4 regions of the Jeotgalibacillus aurantiacus genome follow, and region 2 is predicted to be linked to each of the others. Evidence: riboswitches for the same ligand, from Rfam matches in the RefSeq annotation. Region 2 holds a riboswitch; each other region holds the start of a gene.

Region 1 (2,202 bases), on a different contig from region 2:
GGAATCATGCTGCAGTTTTCTAAAATTGCAGCACCGTTAATTGGAGGAGTGATAGCAGGAGCAGTATCACCGCAAATATGTATTTTGATCAACGCAATAATGCTCATTATTTCGTGTTTTGTTTTATTCAGTATGAGAAGAGAATATTCAGTGTTTGAAAAAGATTCTTATGCTATGGCTCACAATAATAGAGGTGATTTTTGGATTTCATGGCGTGAAGGCTGGCTGATCATTTTTACCAGCCGTCCACTATGGGTCAGCTTTATGCTCGCTTTTTTAGGTTTACTTACAATCCAGATGATTGATATTCAATTCACTACATGGTTCAGAGAGCTGTCACCTGATCAACCTGAATTAATCGGTTATCTGTTTGCCTCTTCCGGAGCGGGTGCCGTTGTCATGATTGTGCTGTTAAATCGATTTTCAAATCTGCGGGATTACGGTTGGCTCATGGGTGGAAGTCTTGCCTGCGTTGGAATTGGATTTGGAGGAATTGGATTACTTGAGGCAGGATTCCCTTTATGGCAGCCCATCATTTTCGGTGCTATCATTGGTCTTGGTGTGGGTTTATACTCGGTGGGATTTCAATATATCATCCATAAGCATACTTCGAAAGAGAATATTGGGAGAGTATCAGGTATTAATCAGACCATATGCAGCTTGTGTGTTGTAGTTGGCCCATTAATCGGTGGGATACTTGTCAGGTTATTCGGTGCAGGTGCGGTTTTTATGTTTGTGGGGTTATTTTGCTTGCTTATAGGGATGGTTGCTTTTACCCTTAGAAATGTATTATGGAAGGAAACGGTTTCAGCCGCTCAGGTAATCAGCGACGAAATAATATGAATCTTCCGAAGTTATCAAGATCCGTTGACATCCTTTTTTAAATCTTTTATCATTCAACAATAAATTAAATACCTGCAAGACCTTCTTATGAAGAGAGGTGGAGGGACTGGCCCTTTGAAGCCTCGGCAGCAGACTTGGATGAGTACTGTGCCAATTCCAGCAGGCATGAGCCTGGGAGATAAGAAAAGTGGTTTGCTTTTGATTAAAAGCTTCTTCCTTTTCTTATGGGAGAAGCTTTTTTGTTTGGCCGCAGGTTTGAAGTTTATAGGATTTGTTAAAACAAAAGGTTGGAGGTGCATTCTTATGACGAATCAGGAAATACCTCAGAGTAATCCGCTTGCTCTGATTCCGTTTGGCATATTTATTTTATTATTTATTGGTTCAGGTGTAATCACGGGTGATTTTTATTTAATGCCTGTGCTGGTTGCTTTATTTATTGCGATTTTGGTCGCCTTACTGATGAATCGCAAAACTGATTTTCAGACGAAGGTGATGCAGCTGTCTAAGGGTGGAGGTCATCCGAATATTATTTTGATGGTCATTATCTTTCTTTTAGCAGGAGCTTTTGCATCCGTTGCTGATGGTGCTGGTGCAGTAGATTCGACGGTCAATCTTGGACTGTCCTTTTTACCGCAGAATCTGTTGATCGTCGGATTATTTATTATAGGATGTTTTATCTCTATTTCTATGGGGACTTCTACAGGTACGATTGTGGCGCTGGCACCGATCGGACTTGGTGTATCAGAGCAGACAGATATCGGTGTTGCGCTGGCGATGGGTGCGATTGTGAGTGGCGCGATGTTTGGTGATAATCTGTCCATTATCTCAGATACGACCATTGCAGCAGTACGCACGCAGGGAACGAAGATGAAGGATAAGTTTAAAGCAAATGTTAAAATCGTTCTTCCGGCTGCGATCATTACAGCAATCATTTTCGCTGTGATGACAACGGGATCAAGTGCCTCATTGGAGGAATCGAATCCTTATAATCTCCTGCAGGTGCTTCCGTATTTAGGCGTACTGATCTTTGCGATTGCAGGAGCAAACGTCATTCTTGTTTTGCTTGGCGGTATTATTTTTGCTGGAATTGTAGGTCTAGGACTTGGTGAATTCAGTTTGCTGACCTTGATCGAACTGATTGGAACAGGATTCTCTAATATGTTTGAGCTTGCGATGATTGCGATTTTACTTGGTGGACTGGTGGAACTCATCAAACAGAATGGCGGCATTGAATTTCTGCTTCAGTCTGTTACAAAACGAGTCAATTCCAAGCGCGGTGGAGAGGCAGGGATTGCCGGCCTCGTAAGTACGGTGAATTTCGCAACAGCGAACAATACGATCTCAATTATTACGGCAGGT
Region 2 (2,202 bases):
GTATAATGGCAACCATCAGGATGATAAACGGAATCGAGCGAAAGACGTTAATCACGCCGTTTAAAACGTTAAAAACAGCTGTATTCTCAAGTAAATGTCCTTTTCTCGTCACGACAAGCAGAATCCCTAGCGGAAATCCGATCAGTGAGGAGAAGAGGAGGGAAAAGCCGACCATGGCCAGTGTTTCCCAAAGTGCTTCAATGATTTGATCTGTATTAACCAGCATGTCGGGTCACATCCTTTACATACACATTTTCCTGTTGGATATAATGCAGTGCTTTTTGAATATCAGACTGCTGTCCATCGAATTCTACAATCAGATTGCCGTACGGGATGTCCTGCAGTTCGGTAATGTTTCCGTAAAGTACATTGACATCCAGATTGAACTTCCGTGAAAGTCTCGAAAGAAGGGGGGATCCGGCGGAATGCCCTGTGTACTGGATCCGGTAAACGTTCTTGAAGCTCTTCTTTTCAAGCTCCCTGACAATACTTTCAGGTAACTGATCATTCATGACGGAACGTACAAACCGTTTTGTTGTAGGGTGCTGCGGGTTCGTGAAGACTTCAAAAACAGTCCCTTTTTCTTTAATGATTCCTTCCTCGATGACTGCAACTTTATCGCATATCTCCCGAATGACAGTCATCTCATGCGTGATGATCAAAATCGTGATGTTGTACGCTTTATTGATTTTTTTCAGCAGGTCCAGAATCGACTGGGTCGTCTGCGGATCAAGCGCTGAAGTCGCTTCATCACATAACAGGATGGAAGGGTTGGTGGCAAGGGCCCGGGCGATACCGACACGCTGCTTTTGCCCACCGGATAACTGGTCAGGATATTGATCTGCCTTATCTCCGAGACCGACAAAGTCCAGCAGCTCTGTTACTCTGTTCCGGATTTTATCTTTCGGCTCCCGGCTGAGCAGCAGGGGAGTCGCGACATTCTGAAAAACAGTTTTAGAGTTCAATAGGTTAAAATGCTGAAAGATCATCCCGATGTCTTTTCTAATCGTTCTGATTTCCTGTTTGGAGCGGCTGTTTAAATCCTGTCCATGAATCAGGACTTTTCCTTCTGTTGGTTGTTCAAGCCAGTTCACACAGCGTATAAGTGAACTTTTTCCTGCACCGCTGAAGCCGATGACGCCATAGATTTCACCCGTCTCCACGGTCAAATCGATCCCTTTCAGTGCATGAACAGCCTCTTGGCCTTCACCGTATGTTTTTTTAACGTTTTCAAATTGAATCATCAGGATCCTCCTCTAAATATATGTTTTCAGGGCTGTTTAATCGGATTAAAGTTAAAAATATTATCCTGCTTTATTCAGGAAGAAACAGAAAAAAGCCTCTTCCTGCAAAACAAGAAGAGGCTGCTTATCGCAAACACTCTTCTCATCTGTCAGGCAAATCGCCTGCTGGAGTTGGCACGGTGCTTATTAATAAGTCCGCTGCCGAGGTATCATAGGGCCAGTCCCTCCACCTCTCTGGATAAGAAGAAATCGTTCTATTCAAATGTTGTCACTTACTTTACTATGCTGAAATAAGATTGTCAACCCTGTATTTCAGAAAAAACGGGCGGGGACCATCCTCCGCTTTCCGTGGCCGGGCGGTGAACCCGCCTGAGCTTCGCCCAGTCGGTTTCACCTGTCCCTTTCCGCCACAGGAGTCTACGGATGGTCCCAGCCCTTTGATATCTTCGTTGATCAACGGAACATGATGAGCTAGGACATTTTTAAAAATCAACAGATTGGTAGTCAAAATCATGAAAAGCCCCTGCTTTCGCAGGAGTTTTTTGATGGGTGTTGTTTAATAAGCTGGAAGAGTTTTAACTCAATTGTGAATGTTTTAGCAGTTCTCTTAACTATTACACTTTTTAATACGGATTTTAATTAATCAAAAAGAGGGAAGGATTTCCCCGGAGACTCCTACGGCGGAGGAGGGACAGGTGAAACCGTTGTGCGTAGCACAAGGGGTTCACCGCCCGGCCGTGGAAAGCGAAGGGGAAATCCTTCCCGGTTTTCATTTGCACAAATATCTATAAATCACTTCTTCAACAACAAATAAACAAAATAAGGTGCACCAATAATCGCGACGACTATGCCTGCAGGGACGCCGGTTGGGTCGATGAGGTTTCGGCCGATTGTGTCTGCGGTGAGCAGAAGCCAGCCGCCAATGAGCATGGCGATTGGGATAAAGAGCTGGTTACGC
Region 3 (2,202 bases), on a different contig from region 2:
TTTTTAAACGCTCTGCTTTTCCCATCCGGCTGCTCCTTTCCTGGTGGATTAACAATAAAAAAGCCTCTTTCCATGATAGAAAGAGGCAGAATAAATCGGATTCGACCTCTTATCTCTCAGACAAAAAATGTCTGTTGGATGTAGCACCGTGTCCCTGTTACCAAAATGGTAAACAGGGCCGGTTGCCGGGCTTCACAGGGCCAATTCCCTCAGCCAACTCTCGATAAGAGAAGGTATTCAGTTGGTGTTTTCTGGTTCATTTGAAATTCATAATTGCAAGTTTACGGAATAGGATTCCATTTTGTCAACGCATTTTTTAAATAAAAAATTTTTTCTGAAAAGTTATTGACCTGCACAATTTTTTTTGCGATAATTCGAAACATGAATTTAATTCCAACTGAATACGTATGAACTCTTATAAAGAGCAGGTGGAGGGACGAGCCCGATGAAACCCGGCAACCTGTTTCAGCTTAACCGCTGATTCAAGGTGCTAATTCTCACAGCAATGGCTGAAGGATAAGAGGAAGAACGTTTACTGTAAATGTCCGCTTCCTCTTTTGGAGCGGACTTTTTGTTTATTCATATTGTGATGGGTGAATGAACGCGTATATGGATTTGTCTTAAACAGGTGGGTGAACGAAGTCAGCTGGATCTTGCTTAGTCAGGTGGGTGAACAGTGCCGAAGGGATTTGTACTGTTTGAGTGAGTTATTGTATCGAATCAGCTTTTTATTGTACTGTTTCACTGCTTAATTCAATCGAATGAAGATTTTTTTGTACTGATACGACTTCACACCTTCATTTTTGTACTGTTCCTCACCCTTTTTGTACTGATCCGAATCATATTTGTATCGTTCCAACTTATCATTGTATTGTTCAGTCCCCACCGCTCTCAAAATACTGATTTTATCACTGAAAGGATGCTTATCATGTCTCAGATTACGGCTACATACCTTGTACACGATGCGAAAGGCAACTTAGAGAAAAAGGCAGAGTCGATTGCCCTCGGCTTGACGGTTGGATCATGGACCGACCTTCCGGCTGTGGATCAGGAGCAGTTAAAGAAACATAAGGGTGAGGTGCTTTCTGTTCAGGAGGTTCCCGCACTGGAATCAGCTTCTCATTTAGGACAACGAAAAGCAGGCCTGATCAAAATTGCGTATCCGGCTGCAAATTTCAGCTCTGATATTCCGGCGATTTTAACAACGATTTTCGGAAAGCTGTCCCTGGACGGGGAAGTGAAGCTGATTGATATTGAGCTGGACACAGAGCTTGAAAAACAGTTCCCTGGACCACAGTTTGGCATTGAGACCATCAGACAAACATTAAATGTTCACGACCGTCCGCTCCTGATGAGCATTTTCAAAGGTATGATCGGACGCGGCACTGATCTTTTTACTGAACAGCTTCGCGCGCAGGCTGCCGGTGGTGTGGATCTTGTGAAGGATGATGAAATTCTGTTTGACAATCCACTTACACCATTTGAAAAACGGGTGGAACTTGGCGTGCAGGTACTAAACCAAGAATATGAGCGTTCCGGACACCGTACACTGTATGCAGTCAATCTTTCCGGAAGAACGTTTGATTTAAAAGACAAAGCGAAGCGTGCGGTTGAACTGGGAGCGAATGCGTTACTATTTAACGTTTTTGCTTACGGTCTTGATACCCTGCAAAGTCTCGCTGAAGACCCGGACATTCATGTGCCGATCATGGCGCACCCTGCTGTGTCCGGTGCATTGACGGCTTCACCCCTTTACGGTATTTCAAACCAGGTACTGTTAGGTAAGCTGTTGAGACTTGCCGGAGCTGATTTTGTCCTGTTCCCTTCTCCATACGGCAGTGTGGCTATGGAAAAAAGTGAAACACTGGCGATCAGAGATGCACTTCGCTCTGACAGCAGACTGAAACGGGCATTCCCTGTTCCATCTGCCGGCATTCACCCCGGACTTGTTCCTCAGCTGATCGAGGACTTTGGCACAGATTCGATTATCAATGCAGGCGGCGGTATTCACGGTCATCCGGACGGAGCAGCTGCCGGAGCGAAAGCCTTCCGTGATGCGATTGATGAAGTCGTTGCAGGTGGCAGCCTTCAAACAGCTGCCTCTAAATCTCCGGAGCTTGAAAAAGCACTGGCACTTTGGGGGTAAAGGCATGTCCAAAATGATTTTTTGCGACTTTGATGGGACGATTACAAAATCAGACA
Region 4 (2,202 bases), on a different contig from region 2:
TACTACTACATGAAGGATGCGGTCGGCACGTCAGGTTTGTTATCAGAGATCGATGGTTTTCCAACAGAAATCCGTTATATTGACTGGCTTGTAACAACACCGTTACTCCTTGTGAAATTTCCGCTTTTACTCGGGCTTAAAGGGAAGGCAAGCCGCACACTCCTTGCATCATTAATTATTGCTGACATCATTATGATTATTGCTGGTTATATCGGTGAATCCTCTATCAATATAGCAGGAGGCTTTACTCAGCTTGGACTCTGGAGTTATGTCATCGGCTGTATTGCCTGGCTGTATATTATTTATCTGCTGTTCACAAATGTGACGAAGGCTGCGATGGACAAGCCGGCGCCTATTCGAAAAGCGCTGCTGCAGATGCGTCTGTTCATCCTGATTGGCTGGGCAATTTATCCAATCGGCTATGCTGTCACACTGTTTGCATCAGGGGTGGAGGTTCAGCTGGTGCGTGAATTAATTTATAACTTTGCGGACTTGATCAACAAGGTTGGATTTGGACTCGTGGCATTCTTTGCAGTAAAAACCATGTCTGCTGTAAAGAAATCTCAGCTTTCATAAATGTGTGGAGGAGCATCCTGATGGGTGCTCTTTTTTTATTTGTGAAACTTTTCCTGATCATGAGCAGTAGAAAAACGAAGTGCGCGTTTGGATGGGGGTGCCGGGAATGGAAGTTATGATAGTCAGTCTTGGAGCAGCGGTGATTGTGTTCGTAACCATGTTCAACTTGTTTCGCCTTTACAGAACAGCATACCGAAGTGAGAGGATCACACGTGAGGCCTTTATTTTATACACAGTGATCACAGGCTGCGTTGGAACAGGAATATATGCTGTTTTAGCTCTGGGATTTATAGCGGTTTTCGGAGAAATGATTCCTTAAAGCTTCGATGAACGATCCGATAATAATTCAATTTTCAAAAAACAGTTGACTTCGTTAAATCCTATCTTTATGATAGGGATTATAATTTTATAGCAAGACTTCTTATCAAGAGAGGTGGAGGGACTGACCCTGCGAAGCCTCGGCAACCAGCAGCCTGCTGCACGGTGCCAAATTCAGAGGAAGATATTCCGAAGATGAGAAGGTGAGGATCTTTACTGTGCCGCCCCTTCTATCATCTGCAGATAGAGGGGGTTTTTATTTTAACTGATGAATTTTTGACAAAACAAAAAGAGGTGCTGCCACACCTCTCCTCTTGATGAAAGAGTCCGCTTGCATTCGGAACGGACATCCCTGGTCATCTATTTTAGATTATCACTCACATAGGATGTTCGTCTATTTACAACATAAGTAAAGGAGACGATTTGAATGACAACACTACAATTTGCCTATTGGGTACCCAATGTCAGTGGGGGATTAGTCGTATCAAAACTGCCTCAAAGAACGGATTGGAGCTTTGAAGCCAACAAACGTTATGCACAAATTGCAGAAGAATCGGGATATGATTATGCTCTGTTACAGACCCGTTTTTTCGCAAGCTATGGTGCCGAATATCAACTGGAGGCCATTACGCTTGGTTCTGCGCTTGCATCAGTCACGAAGAAATTAAAGCTGATTTCTGCAGTTCACCCGGGTCTATGGCATCCTGCTGTCTATGCTAAAATGCTAGCCACGCTGGATCACATTAGTAACGGCCGTGCTGCTGTGAATATTGTGAGTGGGTGGTTTAAACAGGAATTTATCGGTTATGGGGAGCACTGGCTGGATCATGATGAGCGATATCGTCGTTCAGAGGAATTTGCCCGCGTACTACGTTCGTTGTGGACAGAGGAAACGACAACCTTTAAAGGCGACTTTTACCGTATTAATGATGCACCGCTTAAACCAAAGCCTGAACAGGGTGGAAACCTGCCTATTTTTCAGGGAGGAAATTCGGCAGCTGCCAAGCAAATGGCTGCACGGGTATCAGATTATTATTTTATGAATGGGAATACACTTGAAGGTTTTCAAAAACAAATCGAAGAAGTAAGAGCACTTGCTGAAAAAGAAGGCAGGACTGTCAAATTTGCTGTCAATGGTTTTGCGATCGTGAGAGATACTGAGGAGGAGGCAGTGCAATTGCTTCGTGATATTGTATCCAATGCAGATACTGAAGCTGTTGAAGGCTTTCGTAACGCAGTAAAAGAAGCGGGGCAGGCGACGAAGGAAAAGGATGGTATGTGGGCAAATTCTACTTTTGAGGATCTCGT

Evidence for each region. A riboswitch is a leader RNA that binds a small molecule or an ion and turns the genes downstream of it on or off. The one in region 2 is predicted to bind S-adenosylmethionine.
Region 1: another riboswitch for S-adenosylmethionine. It lies ahead of H7968_RS15875 (Na+/H+ antiporter NhaC family protein); the one in region 2 lies ahead of H7968_RS11450 (methionine ABC transporter ATP-binding protein).
Region 3: another riboswitch for S-adenosylmethionine. It lies ahead of H7968_RS02735 (2,3-diketo-5-methylthiopentyl-1-phosphate enolase); the one in region 2 lies ahead of H7968_RS11450 (methionine ABC transporter ATP-binding protein).
Region 4: another riboswitch for S-adenosylmethionine. It lies ahead of sfnG (dimethylsulfone monooxygenase SfnG); the one in region 2 lies ahead of H7968_RS11450 (methionine ABC transporter ATP-binding protein).

The regions. Positions count from the first base shown of each region.
Region 1 is NZ_JACNMS010000006.1:86,348-88,549, forward strand. It holds gene H7968_RS15870 (MFS transporter) at 1-843, shown strand, start outside; SAM riboswitch class I at 926-1,028, shown strand; gene H7968_RS15875 (Na+/H+ antiporter NhaC family protein) at 1,147-2,202, shown strand, end outside.
Region 2 is NZ_JACNMS010000003.1:348,524-350,725, forward strand. It holds gene H7968_RS11445 (methionine ABC transporter permease) at 1-226, opposite strand, end outside; gene H7968_RS11450 (methionine ABC transporter ATP-binding protein) at 216-1,244, opposite strand; SAM riboswitch class I at 1,384-1,489, opposite strand; gene H7968_RS11455 (FecCD family ABC transporter permease) at 2,037-2,202, opposite strand, start outside.
Region 3 is NZ_JACNMS010000001.1:580,979-583,180, forward strand. It holds gene H7968_RS02730 (sulfite oxidase-like oxidoreductase) at 1-25, opposite strand, end outside; SAM riboswitch class I at 107-230, opposite strand; SAM riboswitch class I at 413-523, shown strand; gene H7968_RS02735 (2,3-diketo-5-methylthiopentyl-1-phosphate enolase) at 929-2,146, shown strand; gene H7968_RS02740 (2-hydroxy-3-keto-5-methylthiopentenyl-1-phosphate phosphatase) at 2,151-2,202, shown strand, end outside.
Region 4 is NZ_JACNMS010000001.1:777,729-779,930, reverse strand. It holds gene H7968_RS03645 (bacteriorhodopsin) at 1-576, shown strand, start outside; gene H7968_RS03640 (hypothetical protein) at 683-895, shown strand; SAM riboswitch class I at 995-1,096, shown strand; gene sfnG (dimethylsulfone monooxygenase SfnG) at 1,322-2,202, shown strand, end outside.